4 regions of the Bradyrhizobium sp. USDA 4502 genome follow, and region 2 is predicted to be linked to each of the others. Evidence: riboswitches for the same ligand, from Rfam matches in the RefSeq annotation. Region 2 holds a riboswitch; each other region holds the start of a gene.
What was found. Region 2 has a riboswitch for cobalamin ahead of ACVW1B_RS32695 (TonB-dependent receptor). Riboswitches for the same ligand answer to the same signal wherever they lie in the genome.
Positions count from the first base shown of each region.

Region 1: it holds a riboswitch for cobalamin, as region 2 does, so the genes downstream of both, ACVW1B_RS30970 (TonB-dependent receptor) here and ACVW1B_RS32695 (TonB-dependent receptor) in region 2, are expected to answer to the same signal.
Region 3: it holds a riboswitch for cobalamin, as region 2 does, so the genes downstream of both, ACVW1B_RS07790 (DUF1636 family protein) here and ACVW1B_RS32695 (TonB-dependent receptor) in region 2, are expected to answer to the same signal.
Region 4: it holds a riboswitch for cobalamin, as region 2 does, so the genes downstream of both, ACVW1B_RS42990 (ribonucleoside-diphosphate reductase subunit alpha) here and ACVW1B_RS32695 (TonB-dependent receptor) in region 2, are expected to answer to the same signal.

Region 1 covers NZ_JBSSGF010000001.1:6,621,466-6,626,931, forward strand. The annotation lists gene ACVW1B_RS30965 (cytochrome b family protein) at 1-46, opposite strand, end outside; gene ACVW1B_RS30970 (TonB-dependent receptor) at 49-2,148, opposite strand; cobalamin riboswitch at 2,433-2,627, opposite strand; gene ACVW1B_RS30975 (CobW family GTP-binding protein) at 2,856-3,785, opposite strand; gene ACVW1B_RS30980 (amidohydrolase family protein) at 3,787-5,277, opposite strand; gene ACVW1B_RS30985 (hypothetical protein) at 5,431-5,466, opposite strand, start outside.
Region 2 covers NZ_JBSSGF010000001.1:6,989,932-6,995,397, reverse strand. The annotation lists gene ACVW1B_RS32705 (ABC transporter substrate-binding protein) at 1-895, opposite strand, end outside; gene ACVW1B_RS32700 (hypothetical protein) at 1,101-1,274, opposite strand; gene ACVW1B_RS32695 (TonB-dependent receptor) at 1,387-3,378, opposite strand; cobalamin riboswitch at 3,780-3,977, opposite strand; gene ACVW1B_RS32690 (FecCD family ABC transporter permease) at 4,090-5,133, shown strand; gene ACVW1B_RS32685 (ABC transporter ATP-binding protein) at 5,130-5,466, shown strand, end outside.
Region 3 covers NZ_JBSSGF010000001.1:1,757,097-1,762,562, forward strand. The annotation lists gene cbiB (adenosylcobinamide-phosphate synthase CbiB) at 1-7, shown strand, start outside; gene cobD (threonine-phosphate decarboxylase CobD) at 19-984, shown strand; gene ACVW1B_RS07780 (cobyric acid synthase) at 1,166-2,614, opposite strand; gene cobO (cob(I)yrinic acid a,c-diamide adenosyltransferase) at 2,626-3,279, opposite strand; cobalamin riboswitch at 3,316-3,527, shown strand; gene ACVW1B_RS07790 (DUF1636 family protein) at 3,622-3,996, shown strand; gene cobW (cobalamin biosynthesis protein CobW) at 3,993-5,027, shown strand; gene cobN (cobaltochelatase subunit CobN) at 5,027-5,466, shown strand, end outside.
Region 4 covers NZ_JBSSGF010000001.1:9,229,775-9,235,240, reverse strand. The annotation lists gene ACVW1B_RS42990 (ribonucleoside-diphosphate reductase subunit alpha) at 1-1,605, opposite strand, end outside; cobalamin riboswitch at 1,768-1,982, opposite strand; gene ACVW1B_RS42985 (class I SAM-dependent methyltransferase) at 2,385-3,341, opposite strand; gene ACVW1B_RS42980 (nodulation protein NolB) at 3,519-3,731, opposite strand; gene ACVW1B_RS42975 (HrpF/NolX family T3SS translocon protein) at 4,355-5,466, shown strand, end outside.

The sequences.
Region 1 (5,466 bases), 370 kb from region 2:
CGATATAGAGCCACCGCCGCCCGCGCCGGATCAGAGCGTTGCGCATGGTCAGAACTTCACGCTGACGGACAATTCGACGGTACGCGGCATGCCGAGCAGCCACTGCCCGGTGCCGTTCGAGGTCACCGCGTAGGCCTTGTCGAACAGATTGTAGAGGCGGAACGCGACCGTGGTGCGGTCATCCGGCTTCCACCTGACGCCGCCATTGACCACGTTGTAGCCTGGCCGCAGCTGGGTGTTGGCAAGATCGGAGTACATCGCACCGACGATCTGCACGCCGCCATAGGCCGACCAGTTGGGCGCGAAGTCCCAGGTCAGCCAGACGTTCGAGACCTGCTGCGGCACGTTGACCGGGACATTGCCGTTGAAGCTGACGATCTTGCCGCCGGCCACCTGGCTGTTGTTGTCGTATCTGGCGCGCAGCAGTGCAAGATTGGCGTCGACGCGCCAGCCGTCGCTCAGTGCGAGCCCGATCGATCCTTCGACCCCGCGGGATGATTGCTGGCCGATCTGCAATGCCAGGCCGCCGGTGGGATTGCCGGGATCGGGAATCGTGAGCCCGGTCTTGACGATCTCGTAGGCAGCCAGCGTCCACTCGCCGCGGCCGCCCCAGAACGACTGCTTGACCCCGATCTCGGTCTGCTTGCCGGTCGCAAGCTGGAACGTCTTCTGCGTGGTCGACAGTGAGATCAGATTACTGACCGGATCGACGCCGACCGCGTACTGGCCATAGAACGCGAGGTTCTTGATCGGCTCGTAAACGAGCCCCGCGCGCCAGCTGGTGCCCGATAGCGCCGTCTCGAAACTGTTCGCCGGCGTCTTGTAGTCGGTGCGATCCACCTCGGGACGGTCATACCTGACACCGGTCACCAGCGACAACTGATCGGTCAGCAAGAGACGATCCTCGGCGAACAGCGCGTATTGATTGACGATCGCATTGAAGCCCGGCGTGGTCGCCGTCGTCGTCGCGAAGAACGATCCCGGATCGAACACGTAAGGATTGACCGACGACGCGCCGCCATAGGGCGAGTTGTTGGTGTGGGTGAAGTCGATCCGGTTGACGTCGAAGCCAGCGACGACCTGGTTCGCAAGGCCGAACACGTGACCGCTGAAGGTCGCATCCATCCGGTTGCCGAGCTGCTTCTGGTCGTGGAAGATCTCGATGTAGCTCGCGCGATCGATCAGCCGGGTCTTCGGATTCCAGGTATAGTTTTCGATGTCGCGCCAGTGCCGCTCGCTGGTCAGGTAATACAGCGTGTTGTTGACCTTGATGCCGTCGGCGACGTCCCACTCGGTCTTGAACTGGGTCCAGCTGTCCTGATAGCGGATCGCGCTGTCCAATGCGTTGTAGTTCTTGAAGCGCAGCGCATCCTGGATCGAACCGTTGATCAGCGGCGTGCCGAAATAGCGCGACGGGCTGCGGTCGCCGTAGTCCTCCGACAGCGTGAAGGCCAGATTGTCCGACGCCTGCACCCGCACGGCAGCGGAGACCACCGCGTTCGAGGTCTTGTCGCGATCGACCCAGCCGTCCGACATGTTGCCGGTGGCGTTGATGCGGTACGACACATTGGGATTGATCGGACCGGTGCTGTCCACCGAGAGCCGCCGGGTCATGTTGCTGTCGAGCGAAACTTCGGCCTCGTTGTAGGGCGTATTGAGCGGTTTCTTCGGGATCACGTTGATGACGCCGCCGATCGCGCCTTCGCCGTACAGCACCGAGGCCGGGCCGCGCAGCACTTCGATGCGCTGCGTCGACCAGGTGTCGTAGGGGAACGTCAGCGTGCCGGAGCCGATATAGAAGCGCGTGCCGTCATACAGCGTCATCACCGAGTTGCTGCCGGCAAAGCCGCGGGTGCTGAACGACAGGCCGCCATTGCCGGGTGCCGGCGTTGCGATGAAGCCAGCCGCGTCCTGGGTGACGGCATCGAGCACATTATGCTGGCCGCGTTCAGCGATGGTCTGCGCCGTGATGATCTCGACGCTGGCCGGCGTCTGCAGCGGCGTCAGATTGAGACGACTGCCGGTGCCGCCCTGCGTGGTGGCATTGAGCGTCGGCGATGCCGATCCCGGTACGCCCGACGCTGCGACGCGCGGCGCGTTGCCGGTTGTTGCGATCGTCGCGGGCCTCGGCCGCGCCGCGGCGGCCACGGCACGGCTTCGCGCCGCGGGCTTCGGCCTTGCCACAGCGGAAGGCGCGACCTCAATCGGATCGAGCCTGGTTGGTGGAGGCGTTTGTGCCGAGCCTTCGGCCGGCAACAGCAGCGATGACAGGGAGCAGAGAAGACCGAGGCGCCATTTGCGCGCAACGGGAGAGGACGGAGACATGAAAAGGACTCGCGGTAACGTGGCACGTCACCGCGAACGCGGACTGGCGCATTGCCCAAAAGGCAGTGCTCCGATCCCACCAGGACGCCCCCGCCCGATGTGCTCGCGTGTGACCACGACTGACGGCAGGTCTCCTGGCTCACGGGTCATCGCCTGTCGACGCCTTCCCGGGCCGATGGCCCAGTGGCAATTTGACGAAAGGCTCGCCGTTTACAGTTGCGGGGACAGCTGCGGCATTGGGGTTACCCTCGCACCGCATTCCCTTTTGATCCCCGAAGGGAACCGTCGGCAAAAACGATAGGTGCTGGCTGCAGGGCTGTCAATTCGATGCGATTGTCGCACACATGCTTTGCGAGATGCTGCTGCGGCGATGACACAGCGACGTCGAGGGCTGACGCCGAAAGGCAACCCGTCATCCTGAGGAGCGCGGCACGCGCGTCTCGAAGGATGCACGGCCCGGCTGGTGGCCGATTCATCCTTCGAGACGCTGCTTCGCGGCTCCTCAAGATGACGGGAAACGTAGGTTCGCGTCACTGAGCCTCGACACATCCCTGCATCACCTCATCAATCTCCGCGCGCGACAGCGCACCCATCTCGGCGATGAACACGATGCGCGTGCGCGGCACGCCGGGCGACGGCACGCCGCCCGCAGCCAGGGTCGCGCGGCCGCCGGCGAGTTGAAGCACGGTCAGCCGCCCGGGCTGCTCCACCGTCTCGAACAATCCCTTCGCCCGCGCCAGCTTCGGCGCCAGTCTGCCGATCGCCTGCTGCAAGCGCGGCAGCACGACGGGCCGCTCCGAGGTCCAGCTCAGCGTCTCGAAGCGATCGGACGCCGGCCGTCGCGGCGCGGTCTCGCGCGGAGCCGGCACATGATCGAGGTCCGTCGGGAACAGCAGCGCGGCCGGCACCTCGCCATGCAAGGCATCAACCACCACGGCCGCCGGACGCGCCGCGCGCACGGCGTCGCGGATCGCGGCGCACGCAGCGGCGTCAGTCAGATCGACCTTGCTCAGCGCCACCACATCCGCCGCCCGGAGCTGCGAGCGCAGCAGCGCATCGTTCAGCATCGCCGCAGGTTGCGTCGCGTCGACCACGCACAGCACCGTCTCCAGCGGCGCCTCCTTCCAGATCACGGGATCCATCAGGTTGCGCACGATGTCGGCGGGATCGGCGATCCCGCTGGTCTCGATCACGATGAATTCGGGACGCGGATCACGCCGCAGCAAGGTTGCGAGCGTGCGCAGCAGGTCGCCCTCCAGTGTGCAGCAGATGCAGCCATTGCTCAGGCTGACCACGCCGTCGCCGGCGCCGGCGATCAGCTCGGCGTCGATATTGATCGCACCGAAATCGTTGACCACGGCGGCGATGCGCCGCCCTTGCGCATGCGCCAGCAGATGGTTGACGACGGTGGTCTTGCCCGCCCCGAGAAAGCCCGCGACCAGCAGGATCGGGACCGGCACATTAGCCTCCGGTGACGGGCCGGCGCACCGGCCGGCCGGGACGCGCCGCGACATCGAGCACACCATCGCTGATCAGCGGCTGGCCGCTGACCACGAGATGCCGCACGCCCTCCGCCGGACGATTCATCGCGGAGAAGGTCGCGCGATCGCTCAACGTCTCGTAGTCGAACACCACGACATCGGCGTCGGCGCCGACCTGCAGCCGGCCCTTGGCCCGCATCGCCGGCGTGCTCGCCGACAGGATCTCGGCCGGGATCAGCGCGCATTTGCGGATGCCCTCGAGCAGCGACACCTTCTTGCGCTCGCGCACCCATTCGCGGATGAAGCGGGTGAAGCAGCCCGCCGAGCGCGGATGCGAGGTGGCATCGTCCGGCAGCGGCCAGGCGTCGCCGCTGTAGGGACGGCCGTCCGACAGCGTCCACGGCATCGCGTCGGAGGCGATTGCGCCGCCCGGATACAGCACCGCCATGTCGAGCAGATCGCGATGATGCGCGTTGTTCTCGATGTCGAGCACATGCCACAGTACCAAGGTCGAGGGCTCTTCGGCCTGTGCCGCCAGCAGCTCCTCGCGACTGCCGAAACGGTGACCGTCGGTCACGCGCTGCACCGAATCATAACCGAGGCCGTTGCGCTCCTCGAATTTCGGATCGCTGAAGAAGGTCGCCGCCAGCACGGTCGAGCCGGTGCCGTAGGGATAGGCCTCCACCGTGATCGGCAGGCCCTGCGCCTGCGCTTTCGCGATCAGCCCAACACAGCGTTCGATATCGGTCTTGCTCGACGAGTTGAAGTGGCAGATGTGCATATGCGCGCCGGTGGCGCCCGCGTAGCCGATCAGGCGGATATAGGCCTCGGCCGCGCTCTCGGGATCGATCCGCGACATGTAGGCGACGTGGGTAAAGGTCGGCACCGCATGATCCGCCGCGAGCTGGCACACCGCGGTCAATTCCTGCACGCCGGCGCCCGGCGCATAGGCGTTGAGAATGCCGATGCCGATGCCGCCCTCGTTCAGTCCGTTGGCGAGGCGCTCCAGGATGCCGCCGACCTCGCCTTCGGTCGCGACGTTTTCGATCCAGCGGCGATCGCGCATCGCGGCACCAAACGATTCCAGCGAGCTCTCCGAATTCGAGCCGGTCATCGCACCGATGCGCGCGAAGGCCCAGTTGGCGGCGGCGCCGTAGTTCAGCACCCTGCCCTTCTCGGCCTGGCGCTTGTACCAGGACGCGACCGGCAACACGCCGGCCTCGAGGTCGAGCGAGGTCGTCACCCCGTCGAACGCCTGCATGCGGTCGGCTGGAATGGTCTGGCCATGCGCGTGCAGGTCGATGAAGCCCGGCGCCACCACGAGCCCGGTCGCGTCGATCTGCCGTTCGGAACCGCCGAGGCCGGTGCCGACCGCGGCGATCTTGCCGTCGACGACGGCGACATCGCCGATCGCGTCCATCCCGCTGGCCGGATCCACCACCCGGCCGCCGCTGATCACCAAGCCACCCATCTCGCCACTCCCCGCATTCCGAAACCGACCGGTCTCCTGTCGAGCACAGAGAAGCGCATCGCACTGATCGCAGCAAGCCGGCCAGGGTTGTGGCGACATGCTGTGACGGAATATCCGCCGCGCCGTGATGGCGATTGCAGAGTGAGGCCCTTCCTACGTTCCGGTTGCACGCCGCGACGGCAGCCCGCG
Region 2 (5,466 bases):
TGACGACGCCGACTGGCAGGTCGCCCGGCTTCGCGCCCTTGAAAATCTTGTCGGCGAATGTCGCAAACTCGCGCCATGTATCGGCGACGTTGGCCCCATAAGTAATCACCCCGCCCGCGTCCGCCTGGCCGCCGGGAAACATTGCCGGCAAGCGGTTCTTGATGGCCAGTTCACCGACTCGTTTTCGATTGCTCCAGGGCACCGGCACTTCAAGGACCAGCAGCGCCTCCGCGCGCTCCTTTGCCATCCCGGCAATCGCGGCCTCCAGATCGTCCGCACCCTTGACCTTCACGATTTGCGGCTCCAGCCCCAGCGCCTTGGCTGCGGCCTCGTTGGCGCGGTCAATCGGGGCGAGCCCGCGTTCATCCGCGCCGGGGATCGTTTGATCACTGAGAATCGCAACGCGCGTGATCCCGGGGAATGCCTCCTTCAGAAGCTTGAACTGGTCGCTGGCCTGCTGCTGATCAAGGTTGGTGAGGCCCGTGACATTGCCTCCTGGCTTGTCCATCGAGGCGACAAGCTTCAACGCGACCGGATCGGTGACGATCGCAAAGATCACCGGGATCGTCGACGTGGCCTTCTGCGACGCCACCGACGCCGGGCCGCCGAGTGCAAGGATAACATCCACATTCGCACCGACCAGCTCCGAGGCGAGGCCCGGAAGGCGCTCGAGCTTCGATTCGGCAAATCGCGGTTCGATGACGATGTCGCGTCCTTCGAGATAGCCGCGGTCGGCGAAGTCGCTCAGAAGATTTTTCTTGATGGAATCGAAGAGCGGCGACGGGCCGCCGTTGACGAGGATTCCTACTTTCCTGGGAGCTTGTTGCGCATCGGACGGGTCGCACATCGACGCGATCATGCAGAAGACCGTGAGCACTGCCTTCGCAAATCTCATGGCACCGCCCCCCAGCAAGGACCCAGCGTCCATGCGAGCCTAGCATTCAGGGGGTGGGCAAACCAATCCGGAAGGGTGGTCCGGCCCATGACCTCGCTGCGACCTAATGTCTGCTTGGCGAGGATGAGCCGGGCTCGGTAGTTCGCAACCTACGAGGCCGCCGCGCGCGACTGCGCGGGATCGGTCGATCGATCTTCGCCGCGCCTCACAACGGCTCGTCATCATTGCCGTAGCGGTCGAGCTTCGGCGTGGCGATGTCGCCGTCCTCGTAGTACTCGTCGTCCTGTAGCGCTGCGGGTGGCGGAGGTTTCTTCGACTTGTCGTCGGCCTTGTCTTTGGTCTTCGTGCCGCCCTTGGTCTGCTTCCCGGCCTTGGCCATGCGTTTCCCCTGCGCGGGTCAAATCAGCTGCCGGAACTCTACCCCAGTTTCCGTGCGTTTGTAATATTCGGAGACGGTGCGGCGGGGCACACCCGCCCCACCGGATCATGCTCTAGAACGTCGCGCCGGCCTTTACCATGTAGGTGCGGCCGGGCAGCGGGTAGGCCGAGAAGCGGCCCTCGGTGAACGTGCTCGCGATGGCGTAGTCGTAATAGAGCGCGTTGAACAGGTTGTTCACGCTCAGCGACCAGAAGAAGCGGTCAACTTGCCCGCTCAGCTTGATATCGGCGGTGGCGTTGCCGGGAATCCGGCTCTGGGTGTTGGCCTGGTCGTTGTCCATGATGCGCGAGCTCCAGGCCCGCACCGTGGCGTCGAACACCAGATAGTTCTGCCAGATATTCCAGGTGACGCCGAGATTGCCGGTGTAGCGCGACACCAGCGGCACGTCGTTGCCGGCCCAGATGCCTTCGCGGAACACCGCGCGGGTGATCGCCATGCCGCCGCGCAGGGTGACGCTGTCGCTGACCTTGAGCGCCGCGCTGGTCTCCGAGCCGTAGCGGCGGGTGGGGTCGAGGTTGGTGTTGAAGAACAGCACCGGGTTGAAATGGATCTCGTTCTCGAGATCCATCAGATAGACGCTGGACTGGACCTGGAAGCGGTTGGTCCTGACGCGAAAGCCGCCCTCGACATCCTGCGAGGTCTGGGTCTTGAGCTGGAAATTCTGCGGGATCGGGGCGAAGGTCAGTGGGTCGAATGACGGACCCGACGCGACGCGTTCGTCGACATCAGGCGTGCGGAATGCGCGTGCCGCGCGGCCGAACACCGAGAAAGTGTCGGTCAGGCGATGCTCGATGCCGACATGCAGCGCGTATTGCGTCTCGTTGCTGTCGAGCGGTGCCGCCTGGGTGTCGAATGCGAATGGCGCATTCGGGTCGTAGCGATCGCGCGCCGAGATGCTGGTGTTCTGAACCCGCGCGCCGTAGGAGAAGTCGGTCGTCGGCAACAGGCCCAGCGTATGTTGCCAATAGCCGGCCACGGACTGCTGCTCGATACTGTAGATGTGGAACGGGTCGACGCCCTGATAGGCGCCGCGCGCCTCGCGGAAGGTCGAATCGTAATAGTCGATGCCGGTCAGGATCGTCGACGGCACGCCCAGCATCACGTTCTTGACGCTGAGCCGCGGCGTCAGCGACCAGGTCTGCAGCGCGGCGTCATTGTAGGTCGAGGCGAAGCTGATGGTCGGCACCGTGCCGAAGAAGCCGCTCTGCGTCTCGCGCTGCCGCCAGCCGCCGTCGACGATGAGGTCGACGCCGTTCATCAGCGTCTTGGTGAAGCCGGCGGTGACGCTGGCGGTCTGCTGGTTGGCATAGTCGAAGGGCGTCGCGGCGCCGCGGCGATCGGTGAGCAGCTCGTTCACGCCGATCGACGGATCGACCAGCCGTCCGCCGGGTAGGCCGAGCTTCTGGTCGCTGCCGGTGACGGTCAGGAAGGCGGTGAGATCCGGCGTCGTGTAGTTGATGTTGCCGACGGCGTTGCGCTGGTCGAGCGCATTGTTGACGCGGTAGCCGTCCGACTTGATGCCGTTGCCGTAGAACGAGGTGGACCACGGGCCGGAATTGAGTGCCGCGGAGACCGCGGCCATGCGGGTGTTGAACGAGCCAACTCCGGCCTCGGCCCGCATCGTCGTCGGCGGGCCGCCGACGCCGGTCTTGGTGATGATGTTGACGACGCCGCCCACCGCGTTGTCGCCGTAGAGCACCGCGCCGCTGTTGCCGCGCGTGATCTCGATGCGCTCGATCGAATCGAGCGGAATCGTGGTGAGGTCGAAGCCGGCCTTGTCGACGTCGTTGAGGCGGCGGCCGTTGAGCAGGAAGAGGGTATTGTCGGTCGCGAACGCGCCGAAGCCGCGCAGGTCGACCGACGTCTTGGCGCCGTTCGGTCCGCCATAGGGCGTTTGCAGCTGCACGCCCGGCACCTGCGCGAGGATCTCGGGCAACGACTGCACCGGCGAATGCGCGATGTCGTCGGCGGTGATCACGGCCGAGGAGGTGCCGACAATGCCGGCGAACTGGCGGCCGCCGGTGCCGCCCGTTCCGGTGGCCACACCGGTCCCTGTCGTGCCCGATCCGGCTCCGCTGCCTGTATTGTTGCCTTGCGAGGTGCCCGGCGCCGGGCGTCGCGGGCGCCGGCGCTTCGTCAGCGGCCGGCCTGGCGCGCGTGACGTTCTGGTCGCCCGGCTTGGTGACTTCGATCGCCGGCAGCTGATCGGGAGCGGGTGCCTGCTGCGCCCGCGCTGCGGAGACAAGGAATGCCGGCGCGAGCATCGTCGCCGGCGCGATCATCGTCGACGCGAGCAGAAGCGCGCGGCGCCGCCGATGGAAAGGGAAGGAGAACATAAGAAAGGCCTCGGCAACGTCAGTGGCACGTCACCGCGAACCAGTCTCACCATCGTGCTCACAGCATCAGGTGAAGCTCATGCCTGTACTCCCCGACCGGCAGCATCGCGTGTGACCACGGCTGACGGCAGGTCTCCTGGCTCGCGGGTCGTTACCCTTCGTCGCCTTCCCAGGACCGAGATTCCCAGTGGCCTGTGACGAAGGATTCACCGCATACAGTTGCGGGGGCAGCCGCGGCGTTGGGGAAGTTTCCCCGTACCGCATTCCCTTTTCATCTCATGAAAGAACCGTCATGTTCATCTAGGGTTCGGCCGGGTAGCAAAGTCAATCCGGCGGAAGTCGGGCAATGGCCGTGCGGCCACGGTTTTTGTCGAGTGTCGCTTGTCTGCCACGACGATCGCTGTAAGAGCATGGATCCGATGAGCGTGCAGGATTTTGCCTTGGCGGCCGAGGTCGCGGCGCGGCGCCGGTGGGGCGCCACCGCGGCGCTGCTCGCGCTTGTGCTGCTGCTGCTGGTGATCTCGCTCGGCATCGGGCCGGTGCGGCTGTCGCCGCTCGCGGTGATCGAGGCGCTGTTCGGCGGCGGCAGCGATGTGGCGCAGGTGATCGTGCGCGAGATCCGCCTGCCGCGCACCATCCTGGCATTCGCGATCGGCGGTATTCTTGGGCTGTCAGGCGCGGCGCTGCAAGGGTTGCTGCGCAACCCGCTGGCCTCGCCGTCGCTGTTCGGCGCGCCGCAATCGGCCGCCTTCGGCGCGGTGCTGGTGATCGCGCTGGGCCTCGCCGATGTGCGCTCCTACGCGCTGCCGGTGGTGGCGATCATCGCCGCGTTCGGCTCGGTGTTCGCGCTGCTTGCGATCGCCGGCCGCAATGCCGGGCTGTTGATCCTGATCCTCGCCGGGCTCGCGATCTCGAGCTTTGCGGGAGCCGCGACCGCGCTGGTGATGAATCTCTCGAGCAATCCGTTCGTGGTGCTGGAGATCGCGTTCTGGCTGCTCGGCTCGCTGGAAGACCGCAGCTTCCAGCACGTCGCGCTGGCGCTGCCCTTCATTATCGCAGGCGCCGCCATCCTGCTCAGCCAGGCGAGCGCCTTCCGCGCGCTGACGCTTGGCGAGGAGGCGGCGCAGAGCCTCGGCGTCGACGTCGGGCGGTTGCGGCTCTTCGTGATCACGGGCGTGGCGCTCGGCGTCGGCGGCGCGGTCGCAGTCACCGGCACGATCGGTTTCATCGGCCTCGTCGCGCCGCATCTGATGCGTCCCGTGATCGGTCACGATCCGGCGCGGCTCTTGGTGCCGAGCGCGCTCACCGGCTCGGCGCTGCTGCTCGCCGCCGACATCGCGGTGCGCATCATTCCCTCGACCTCAGACATCAAGGTCGGCGTGCTGACCTCGATCATCGGCGTGCCGTTCTTCCTCTATCTGATCATGCGCGAACGCCGCGCGCTCGGCGGAGGCGTGGCATGACGCTGCTCTCGGCTGCCGCGCTCAATGCCTCGCTCGGCAGCCGCAAGGTGCTGCACGATGTCTCCCTGTCGTTGCCATCGGGCCATCTGGTCGCGCTGGTCGGGCCGAACGGCGCCGGCAAGACCACGCTGCTGCGCGCGCTGGCCGGGCTGATCCCGTCGGGCGGCGAGATCCGGATCGGCGGCGATGCGCTGGCGTCGCTGCCGCTGCGCGAGCGCGCGAAACGTTTCGCCTATCTGCCGCAGGGCCACATGGTGCACTGGCCGCTGCCGGCACGCGATATCGTCGCGCTCGGCCGCTATCCGCACGGTGCGACCGATCCGGCGCGGCTGT
Region 3 (5,466 bases), 5.2 Mb from region 2:
GGCGTGAAGGAGCGGCGCATGCGTGAGCACGGCGGGAACCTTGATGTCGCCCGGCAGCGCTTCGGCGGCGCCGCGGACGACTGGATCGACCTGTCGACCGGGATCAATCGGGTGCCGTATCCCTTGGTCGATGTCGAGCCGCGGCAATGGAGCGCGTTGCCGTCGCGATCCGATCTTGAATCGCTGCACGACGCTGCGCGGCAGGCCTATGTCACCAAGGCGCCGATCGTGGCGATGGGTGGTGCGCAGACCGCGATTCAGTTGCTGCCGCATCTGGCGCTCAAGGGGCGGGCGCGGATTCTGGCGCCGACCTATAACGAGTATGCCGCGGTGTTGTCGGCCGCCGGCTGGGACGTTGCCGAGGTGTCCGATCTCGCCGCGCTTGCGGGTGCGGACATTGCGATCGTCGTCAATCCGAACAACCCCGACGGACGACGCCATGATCGGCGGGAGTTGCTGGCACTGCTGCCGCGCGTTGGCCGGCTCGTCATCGACGAGAGTTTTGCGGACGCCGTTCCTGACCTGTCCCTTGCACCGGAAGCAGGACACGCGGGGCTGCTGATCCTGCGCTCCTTCGGCAAGTTCTACGGACTTGCCGGCTTGCGCCTCGGCTTCGCGATCGGCAGCGAGGCGGACGTCGCCGCGCTTGCGGCGAGGGCGGGCCCATGGCCGGTTTCGGGAGCAGCAATCGCGATCGGGCGGCGCGCGTTGCTCGATCACGACTGGGCAACGGCGACGGCTGCGCGGCTCGCGGACGACTGCGTCAGGCTCGCTGCAATGGCGCGATCGCGGGGCTGGACGCTGCTCGGTGGCACGTTGCTGTTCCGGCTCTACGAGACCGGCGATGCGTTGGCCGTGCAGGAGAAGCTTGCGCGCAGCCAGATTTGGTCGCGGGTTTTCCAGCAGAAACCGGGATGGCTGCGCCTCGGCTTGCCGGGCAGTGAGCCCGAGTGGTCGCGCCTTTCCGCCGTGTTGTCGCGCTGATTGCGACGGCGCTGCGCTCCCTCTCCCCGTTCTTACGGGGAGAGGGCTGGGGTGAGGGGCCGCATCCGCATATTCGGCGACAGCTGCGGTTGCGGAGACTCCCCCTCACCCGGAACGCATCTAGCGATGCGTTCCGACCTCTCCCCGCACGCGGGGCGAGGTGAGAAGGAATCATCTCGCTTTAACGCGCCAGCGCGAGCAGGCCTTCGACATCGAGATGGGTCTCGATGTGCTCGGCAAGCGCGTCGAGTGCGCTCTCGACCCTGGCGCCGTAGGGCTGATCAGCCGCCGCGATGTCGAGTTGTGCAAGGAACGCCTTGCGGAAATCGTCCGAGGCGAACAGGCCGTGCAGATAGCTGCCGTGAACGCGCCCATCTGCGGAGACAGCGCCCTCAGCCGTACCGTCGAGTGATGCAAAGGGCCGCGCGCGATCCGGGCCGTCGGTGCGCCCGATATGGATTTCATAGGCGTTGATCGGCTGGCTGGTCGCGGCATGCACCGCGCTGGCGCGCGTCAGCGTCTTCTGTTCGGTCATGGTGGTTGCGACATCGAGCAGCCCGAGGCCGCGTGTTTCGCCGGCGGGCCCCTCGATCCCTTCAGGGTCGGCGACGGTCTGACCAAGCATCTGATATCCGCCGCACAGGCCGAGGACATGGCCGCCGCGGCGATGATGTGCCAAGAGATCGATGTCCCAGCCCTGCGCGCGCAGGAAGGCGAGATCGCCGCGGGTCGATTTCGAGCCGGGCAGGATGACGAGCTTCGCATCACCTGGGATGGCTTCGCCCGGACGTACCATCACGAGATCGACGCCGGGCTCCAGCTTCAGCGGATCGAGGTCGTCGAAATTGGCGATCCGCGACAGCGCAAGGAACGCGATCTTGCACTGGCCCGGCTTGCGCGCCTCGCCGAGCCCGAGCGCATCTTCGGCCGGAAGTTCGCCGGCGCGGACGAACCAGGGCAGCACGCCAAATCCGCGCCAGGCGGTGCGCTCTTCGATCAAGCGATAGCCGTCATCGAACAATGTCGGATCGCCGCGGAATTTGTTGATGATAAAGCCCTGGATCATCGCGGCATCATCAGGGTCGATCACCGTCTTGATGCCGACGAGCTGCGCGATCACGCCGCCGCGGTCGATGTCGCCGACCAGCACCACGGGCACGTCTGCTTTGCGCGCAAAACCCATATTGGCGATATCGGCTTTGCGTAAGTTGACCTCGGCGGGGCTGCCGGCGCCCTCGACCAGCACCAGATCGGCGCGCTGCTTCAGGCGCGCAAAACTCTCCAGCACCGCGCCCATCAGCGATGGTTTCATGCCGGCATATTCGCGCGCGCGTGCGGTGGCGATCCGTTTGCCGTGCACGATGATCTGGGCGCCGACATCGGTCTCGGGCTTGAGCAGCACCGGGTTCATGTCGGTGTGCGGCTCGACGCCGGCGGCGAGCGCCTGCAATGCCTGCGCGCGTCCGATCTCGCCGCCATCGACGGTCACGGCGGCGTTGTTCGACATGTTCTGCGGCTTGAACGGCAGCACGCGCAGGCCGCGCCGTCGGGCGGCGCGGGCGAGGCCGGCGACGATGAGCGATTTGCCCACGTCCGAGCCGGCTCCCTGGATCATCAATGCGCGCGCCATCGTGATGCCCGTCAGAACTCGACGCCCGGCTGGGCCTTGATGCCGGAGCGGAACGGATGCTTTACCAGCGTCATCTCGGTGACCAGATCGGCAATCTCGATCAGCTCCTCCTTGGCGTTGCGCCCGGTGAGCACGACATGGGTCATCGGCGGCTTCGACGTGGTCAGGAAGTCGACGACATCGGCGATCGCAAGGTAATCGTAGCGTAGCGCGATGTTGATCTCGTCGAGCACGACCATGCGCAGGCTCGGGTCCGCGATCAGCTGCCTGGCCTTTTCCCAGCCGGCTTGCGCTGCCGCGATGTCGCGGGCGCGATCCTGCGTCTCCCAGGTAAAGCCTTCGCCCATGGCGTGAAATTGACAGAGATCGCCGAAATGCCCGGTGAGCAGGCGGCGCTCGCCGGTATCCCAGGCGCCCTTGATGAACTGCACCACGGCGCAGGGAAAGCCGTGAGCCACACAGCGCACGATCATGCCGAACGCGGAGGACGATTTTCCTTTGCCGGCGCCGGTATGAACGATGATCAGGCCCTTTTCACCGCTCTTGGTCGCCATGATGCGGTCGCGGGCGGCCTTCTTTTTCGCCATCTTGTCCGCGTGGCGCGCATCCGGCGAAAGATCGGTGCCGACGGCGCCGTCTTCAGCGTCCTTTCCATCAGAAGTCATCACATTCCTTCGGCTTGACAAGTGCGAGGCTTGGACGAATGGTGGTCCTGCGTTGGTTCCTGTCCTACGACAGGCGAAGAGGGAATGCGATAGGGCTCCGCTAAATCGGGCCCGAAGCGCAGCCGCCCCCGCGACCGTGACCGGAGAGATGCCCAAGCCACTGATTCCATACGGAGTCGGGAAGGTGGGCATCGAAGGGTAAAACCTGCTCCGCAAGCCGGGAGACCTGCCAACGCAGCATGTTGTGAAACCGGCGGACGGGGTGTTCCGCGACGGGGAACGAACCTGTCCAAAATCGGTTCGTGTGCCTCATCGCTTCCCGCTGTCAATCCAGGAAGGGCGATGAGCGTCACACTTCATGTCTGCATCACCTGCCGCGCCGGCCAGACGTCGGCGGAAGGTGAACTCGCGCCCGGTGCACGCCTGCATGCCGCGCTTGTCGAGGCCGGCGTGCCCGATGACGTCAATCTGGTTCCCGTCGCATGCCTGTCGGCCTGCAGCCAGGGCTGCTCGGTCGCGCTCAGCGCGCCGGGGCGCTGGTCCTATGTCTACGGCCGACTGTCCGCTGATAATGCCGCGGATGTGATCGCCGGTGCCTCCGCCTATGCGGCGGCGCCCGACGGCATCGTGCCGTGGCGCAGCCGTCCGGAAATCTTCCGCAAGCAATCGCTCGCCCGCATTCCACCTCTTCCCGTCGTGCCGGAGGCCGCAGAATGACCACGCTCGCCAAAATTCCGGTCACCGTCGTGACCGGCTTTCTCGGCTCCGGCAAGACGACGCTGATCCAGCATCTGATCCGCAATGCCAACGGCAAGAAGCTCGCGGTGCTGGTCAACGAATTCGGCAGCGAAGGCGTCGACGGCGACATCCTGAAGTCGTGCGCCGACGCCAATTGTCCGGCCGAGAACATCGTCGAGCTCGCCAATGGCTGCATCTGCTGCACCGTCGCCGACGATTTCATCCCGGCGATGGAGCAGTTGCTGGCGCGGAACGTGAAGCCCGATCACATCGTGATCGAGACCTCGGGGCTCGCCCTGCCGAAGCCGCTGCTGAAAGCGTTCGACTGGCCGGAGATCCGTTCGCGGATCACGGTCGACGGCGTGATCGCGCTCGCCGACGCCGAGGCCGTCGCCGCCGGCCGTTTTGCGCCTGATCCGGCCGCGGTGGATGCGCAGCGTGCAGCGGACGACAATCTCGACCACGAGACGCCGCTGTCGGAAGTGTTCGAGGACCAGATCGCCTGTGCCGATATCGTGCTGCTGACCAAGGCGGATCTCGCCGGGGCGGAGGGGATCAAGGCAGCGAAAGCGGTGATCGCGGCCGAGATGCCGCGCGAGGTGCCGATGTTGCCCGTCGTCGACGGCACGATCGACGCGCGCGTGATCCTCGGGCTCGGGGCGGCGGCGGAAAGCGATCTCGCGGCGCGGCCGTCGCATCACGATGGCGAGGAGGAACACGAGCACGACGATTTCAATTCCGTCGTGATCGATCTTCCGGAAGTTTCGGATGTCGACGCGCTGGTCGCCTCGATCAAGGGGCTGGCGCGCGAGCAGAACGTGCTGCGCGCCAAGGGCTACATCGCGGTCGAAGGCAAGCCGATGCGGCTGTTGGTGCAATCGGTCGGCGAGCGGGTGCGGCATCAGTTCGACATGCCCTGGGGTGCCCGGGCGCGGCAGTCGAAGCTCGTCGTGATCGGCGAACATGCCGACATCGATGAAGCCGCGATCAGGGCACGGCTTGGTGTCTGATGCACGTCGTCTTCCGCGAGAGCCGCGGCCTTGAGGAGACCGCGACGCCAAGGGACCTCGGCCAGGATCCGGCCGATCTCGTGGTGTTGTCGTTTTCCGACAGCGATCTTGCTGCCTTCGCGGCCGGCTGGCGGCGCGGCCGTGCTGCGCTGCCGTCGCTGCGGCTCGCCAATCTCGCGGAGCTGCGCCATCCGCTGTCGGTCGATACCTATATCGAGCGGACGCTCTCGCACGCCCGCGGCATTCTGGTGCGGCTGATCGGCGGCGAGCCCTATTGGTCATACGGGCTGGCCGCGGTGCATCGGCTGGCGAAGGAGCGCGGCATCGCCCTGGTCGTGCTGCCGGCCGATGGCCGCGACGATCAGCGGCTGGATGAATTCTCGACCTTGCCGGTCTCGACGCTGCGCCGTCTGAAGGTGTTGTGCGACAAGGGCGGCCC
Region 4 (5,466 bases), 2.2 Mb from region 2:
GAAGGCGGTGCGAAAGACCGCTTTCTCGATTTCCGAGAGGATGTCGAGATGGGCGACCGAACCCTCGGCGGCGATGATGGACTGCCAGATCGCCGAAGTATTGGCGCCCTTGGCGGCCAGCAGCTTGGCGAGATGCCGATTACGCACCGAGATGGCGCCGGACAAGGTCTTATGGGTGTAGATGTTGGCCGGGATGGGTTCTACACAAGCGCTGGTGCCGCCGCAGATAATGCTTATCGAGGCGGTCGGCGCGATCGCGATCTTATGGCTGAAGCGGGCCATCACGCCTCGTTCCAGGGCATCCGGGCACGGCCCCCGCTCGCGCGCGAGCGTCACGGATGCCGCATCAGCATCGCGACGGATTTTCCGGAACATGTTCAGATTGAACGACTTGGCCACGACGCTTTCCATCGGAATGCTCTTGGCCTGCAGGAACGAGTGGAAGCCCATGACGCCAAGGCCGACGGAACGCTCACGCAAGGCGGCGTAGCGGGCACGCTTCATGACGCCCGGCGCCACCGTGATGAAGTGGGTCAGCACGTTGTCGAGGAAGCGCATGACGTCCTCGATGAAGCCAGGCTCCTCGTTCCACTGGTCCCAGGTCTCGAGGTTGAGCGACGACAGGCAGCACACGGCGGTACGCTCCTCGTCGCGATGATCGATGCCGGTCGGCAGGGTAATTTCGCTGCACAGGTTGGACGTTGAGACCTTGAGGCCGAGCTCGCGCTGGTGCTTGGGGAGCGCGCGGTTCACTGTATCGATGAACAAGAGATAAGGCTCCCCCGTCTGCAGCCGGTTCTCCAGGATGCGTTGCCACAGCTGGCGGGCGTCGATTTCGCGGATAACCTCCTTGGTCTTCGGACTGCGCAGAGCGAACGCAGTGCCGGCGCCTACGGCACGCATGAACTCATCGGTGACGTTGATGCCGTGATGCAGGTTGAGACTCTTGCGGTTGAAGTCGCCGGACGCCTTGCGGATCTCGAGGAACTCCTCGATCTCGGGATGGTGGATATCGAGATAGACCGCAGCCGAGCCGCGCCGTAACGAGCCCTGGCTGATCGCCAACGTCAGGCCGTCCATGACGTGGATGAACGGGATGATGCCTGAGGTAACGCCGCCCTTCACCTGCTCGCCGATCGAGCGAACATTGCCCCAGTAGGTGCCGATGCCGCCACCGTTAGAGGCAAGCCATACGTTCTCGTTCCAGGTGCCCACGATGCCTTCGAGCGAGTCCGACACCGAGTTAAGGAAGCAGGAAATCGGCAGGCCGCGCGTCGTGCCGCCGTTGGAGAGCACCGGTGTGGCTGGCATGAACCACAGCCGAGACATCGCATCGTAGAGACGTTGGGCATGCGCAACATCATCCGCGAAGGCGCAAGACACCCGCGCGAACATGTCCTGGATCATTTCGCCGGCGAGCAGATAACGGTCGCTCAGCGTCAGCTTGCCGAACGGCGTCAACAGGTCGTCGCGCGTCCGATCGAGCTTGAGATCGGCCGGCTTTGGCGATGGCGCAAGGGGGTACGGCAGCGGGGCCGGCGACGGCGGCGGCACAAGACACAACTCAGGCGCGCTGGGCTCTGCCTGCAATGGCTGCGACCTCACGCGCGCCGGCTCCTCAATGAGATGACCATGCTGATCGAAATCGTAAGACGGCGACATCGGCAACCCCGCGATGTTAGGCGGGGGGGACTGCGCGGATGACTTGCGAGGAAACCGGTCAAACGTCTCCGGCTGCAAGCGACCCAACGGGGCACCCCGCCCGAGGACTTTCGTTCAGTCGCGGCAGGTCTCCTGGCTCGCGGGTCGCCGCGGCTGTCGGCCTTCCCGGCGCTGTGCTGCGCCAGTGACCATGATGACAACCGCTCGCCGCTTACAGTTGCGGGGGCAGCCCCGGAGTAGCCGTTCGGCGCACCGGGTTCCCTCTTAGCTTCCGACCTACAAAATGTTGGGGCCAGAAGACCGTGACTGGCTAGACATAGGCACTACTCGCCGGGATTCGTCAACTGGGGAGATCCAGATTGAAACGCAAAAACATACCGAAGCCCGGACGACTTTGTCGCCGCTGTCGGCTTCTGCTGCAGGTGATTGGATATGCCGTTGGGCTGCATTACCGGTTTCCGTCAAGCCTGCGCAAAGGTCGAGGGAATTCCTGGCTCGCACGTCGCATTGATGGAATCTAAGAAACGGCGCGTCAGTAGAGGAGCAATTCGGCCAGACGCTTGATTTGATTCGCAGCGCTCCTGCTCGCCGCGACCAATGGCATCTGGACGAATTCGTTATCCACTCGCGGGCGAACAACATCGGCTCTGGCGCGCCGTCGACCGGAATGGCCTTGCATCCAGCCCCGAACCGAATCGCGCTGCACAGTGGTCCCACGCCTGTCACGGCTCCAGCGCGACCTGCAAGCCCTCCTTACTTTCAACATGAACGTAACGGGGTCCGATCGGCCGTCCCCTGCCGCTGGCGACAGTGACAATGTCTTCCAAAGGCATGGCGCGCGCATCCGCCTCGGGGCGAGACAAGATCAGATCGGCGTGAAACAGCCCTTCCGATTCGAGGCCGGTGGCATCCACGCCAAGGGCCGCCAAGCTGGCCAAACAGCTCTCAAATTCTTCAGCATCGCGAAAGCGACGCTGGATAAACGTTGCGCCGGCAAGACGTTCTGTCACAAGACCACGGTTTGCGAACGTCGCGGCGAGCGATTCAAATGGGAACATTCGTAGCACGAAGGAGATGATCCATGGTTGCTTCTCTGCCGCATCGAGAATCTCGCCGAACGTCTTCTCGGTAACGTAGCCGATGCATCCGGTCGACATGATAACATCCACGGAGCGGAGAATGCGCGCGCTGTCCATCGATAGCGCCTCCTTTTCAAGGTCAGCGACAATGCCCTGCTCTAAAAGGCCAACATTCTTCGCATAGCTGACCGCCGCTGCCGACACATCGAGGCCGATAAAGCGTGCCAACCCGACATCAGGCCAGGCTGCATAGAAACTGCGATCGAGACTCACCAATGTCTCAGAGCTGATCGCTCTCATCTCACGCCGGGCGTAGCGGTGACGCAAGCCCGCGAAGGTCAGCGGAAAGCGATGCACCGCTGCATTGATACCGTACGAACAACCAACATCGAGCACGACGGGCTTGAGGCCGGTGGCCGAAGCTTTCGCTGCCAGTATTTGGCGCACAACCGGCTCAGCCACGTCCGGTATCATATAATCCAGGTCTCCGAGGACCGAGAAATATGCCCTCGGATCATCCGAAGCATAAATATCGTGGAATGCAGCTTTAGACCGATTGATGCGCGAGAAATCTATCCGCAACGCAATGTCTCCTCTCATTTGCAAGCAGCTCGACGGCTGTTGCCTTCGTACCCGCCTGCACTTTGGTTATATAGGGTGTAGGCCCTTACATCCGCCGATGCGGTAGCAGAAGTGGCAAGTGAACAAGCGCATCACCCCCTCTGCGCGTCGCGGCGCGAGCGATCCTGCTGTTGTGCGAAGAAACCATCAGCCCGCTCAGCCCACCGATAGAAGCTTATTCAGAGATAAGCTGACGGCGCCGGCGCCCTTGGAGATGAGCGAAACCTGAATGACGCGATCGCCAACACCCCACAGGTTCGTCAAGGCCGAATCGAAATGATCCCTACCTTCCGGTTTACCTGCCGGATGCCAGGCGGCAGGCCCACGAAGCTGCACCTTGCTTCGAAGCTGCCTGCGCAAGACTATCATGAAACTGGTCCCGCACCGATAAACAGCCGCTGGAGAACCATTCAGCCGGGTTGAGAGAGATCGAGGCAACGGCAGGCAACATGAGAAGAACCGTTTTGTCACGTGATGAGATTGGCACCTTCGTGAGCGCGAATGGGCCAGCACCCTAGAAACGCAAGCTGACCGAAAGCTGACGAGCCTTCGTCACCTGATGATCATCGAGCGCGAAACCAGTGCCCCATCTTGAGATGCTCCGGAGATCTTGCGAGATCGTTAGACCAAATCAACGAATGCTGCGGATCGGCAGACGGGAATTGCACCAGGCCAAGTCAACGCAACCATACAAAGCTGACACCGGCATTGAAAATCCGTCCGGCCTTACTGGCAAGGCCATGTCATCAATCGTGTCGAAATCGTCTGAGCGCCGTCAGCTTCTCGAAAGCTTGTCCGTCCTAGCATACGGCGTGAAGACGGCGGTGTCCCCATGGATGGTCGCGGAACTGAGCGCTGGAGGCGCACCGAGCAACAGGATGCAAGTGGTAGGACCTGTTGAACTCTGCCGCTCAACACTCCTTGTTCGTCGCGATCTCGGGCCGCAACTAGGTGACCGTCTTGTGGTGCACCCTTAAATCGGAGAACGTATAATGTCAGTCGACCTATCGCCAACCGCCAATTCAACTGTGGCTTTACCCGGAATGCCCGCCCCGCCCTCTTCGGCGCAGGACTTTTCCAGCTTTCAGGCGATGTTGGTCAGCCTCGCGTCGAAGGACGCGACTAGCGATCATTCCGCACCGCAGGAGCCGGTGCCGACAGACGCAGCCCAGCAACTGACAGAGGAACTCACGCGGGAGACGCGGAGTATTCTTCCACCAGAGATTAGGGCGGCACTGGATGGATATCAGGATGACCCACAGCCGTCCTGTGCTGCGAGCAGCCCAATCATTGCGGAGGCACCCGTACAAAGCTCAAGGATCACCTGGAATGGTGGCACGCTGACTAATGCGGAACTGCAGATTGTCTCTGTCCTGAACCGCCACAAGGACAAATGTCCGCTTGATTGGAAGTCCCTGGGAGATTTGGCCAACGATCCCTCGACACCGCCGGATCTAAAGGCGGCGATCGAAGCGCTGCAACAGGACCCGGAGCTCTTTTATGCGATCGGTTCGCAAGGCGACGGCCGCTGTGGCGGCAAGATCAAGGTGGGCGATCTCTGCGGCTTTTCCGATCACCACCCCCAAGTTGCCGCGTTCCAAGAGCAGCGGGCGCGGACCTACGAGCAGAACTACATACCATCCGACGGGACCGGAAATGGTGAGCCATCGGTCATGACCCTGACCGATGCCATGCGCGAGCTCTACCGCTATTCCGATAACCTGCCCAAGAACTTGAGCCTTGCGGATTTCAGACACATCGTGGACGGCAACGCCGACATTGGCAAATGCCCCCCACAGGTCCTCGCGGCGGCTCAATATTTTCTCGACCACCCGGATCAATGGAAGCAGTTATACGGCGGCTCGATCGATAAGGTCCACAAAGAGGACTTTTTGCAGGTCGCTTCATCATCGATGAGTCTCAGCCGACCCGAGCTGAGCACACTAGACACGATTAACAACAACCAGGACGCCTTCTTTGGAAATGGCGTTCTGACCCGGGAAAAGCTCGCGAGTATGGTGGACGACAAGAATCTTTCTCCCGAGGTACGAAAAGCGGCCTCCCAGCTGCTCTCGGATCCTGTGCTGTTTGGGTTGATGAACAA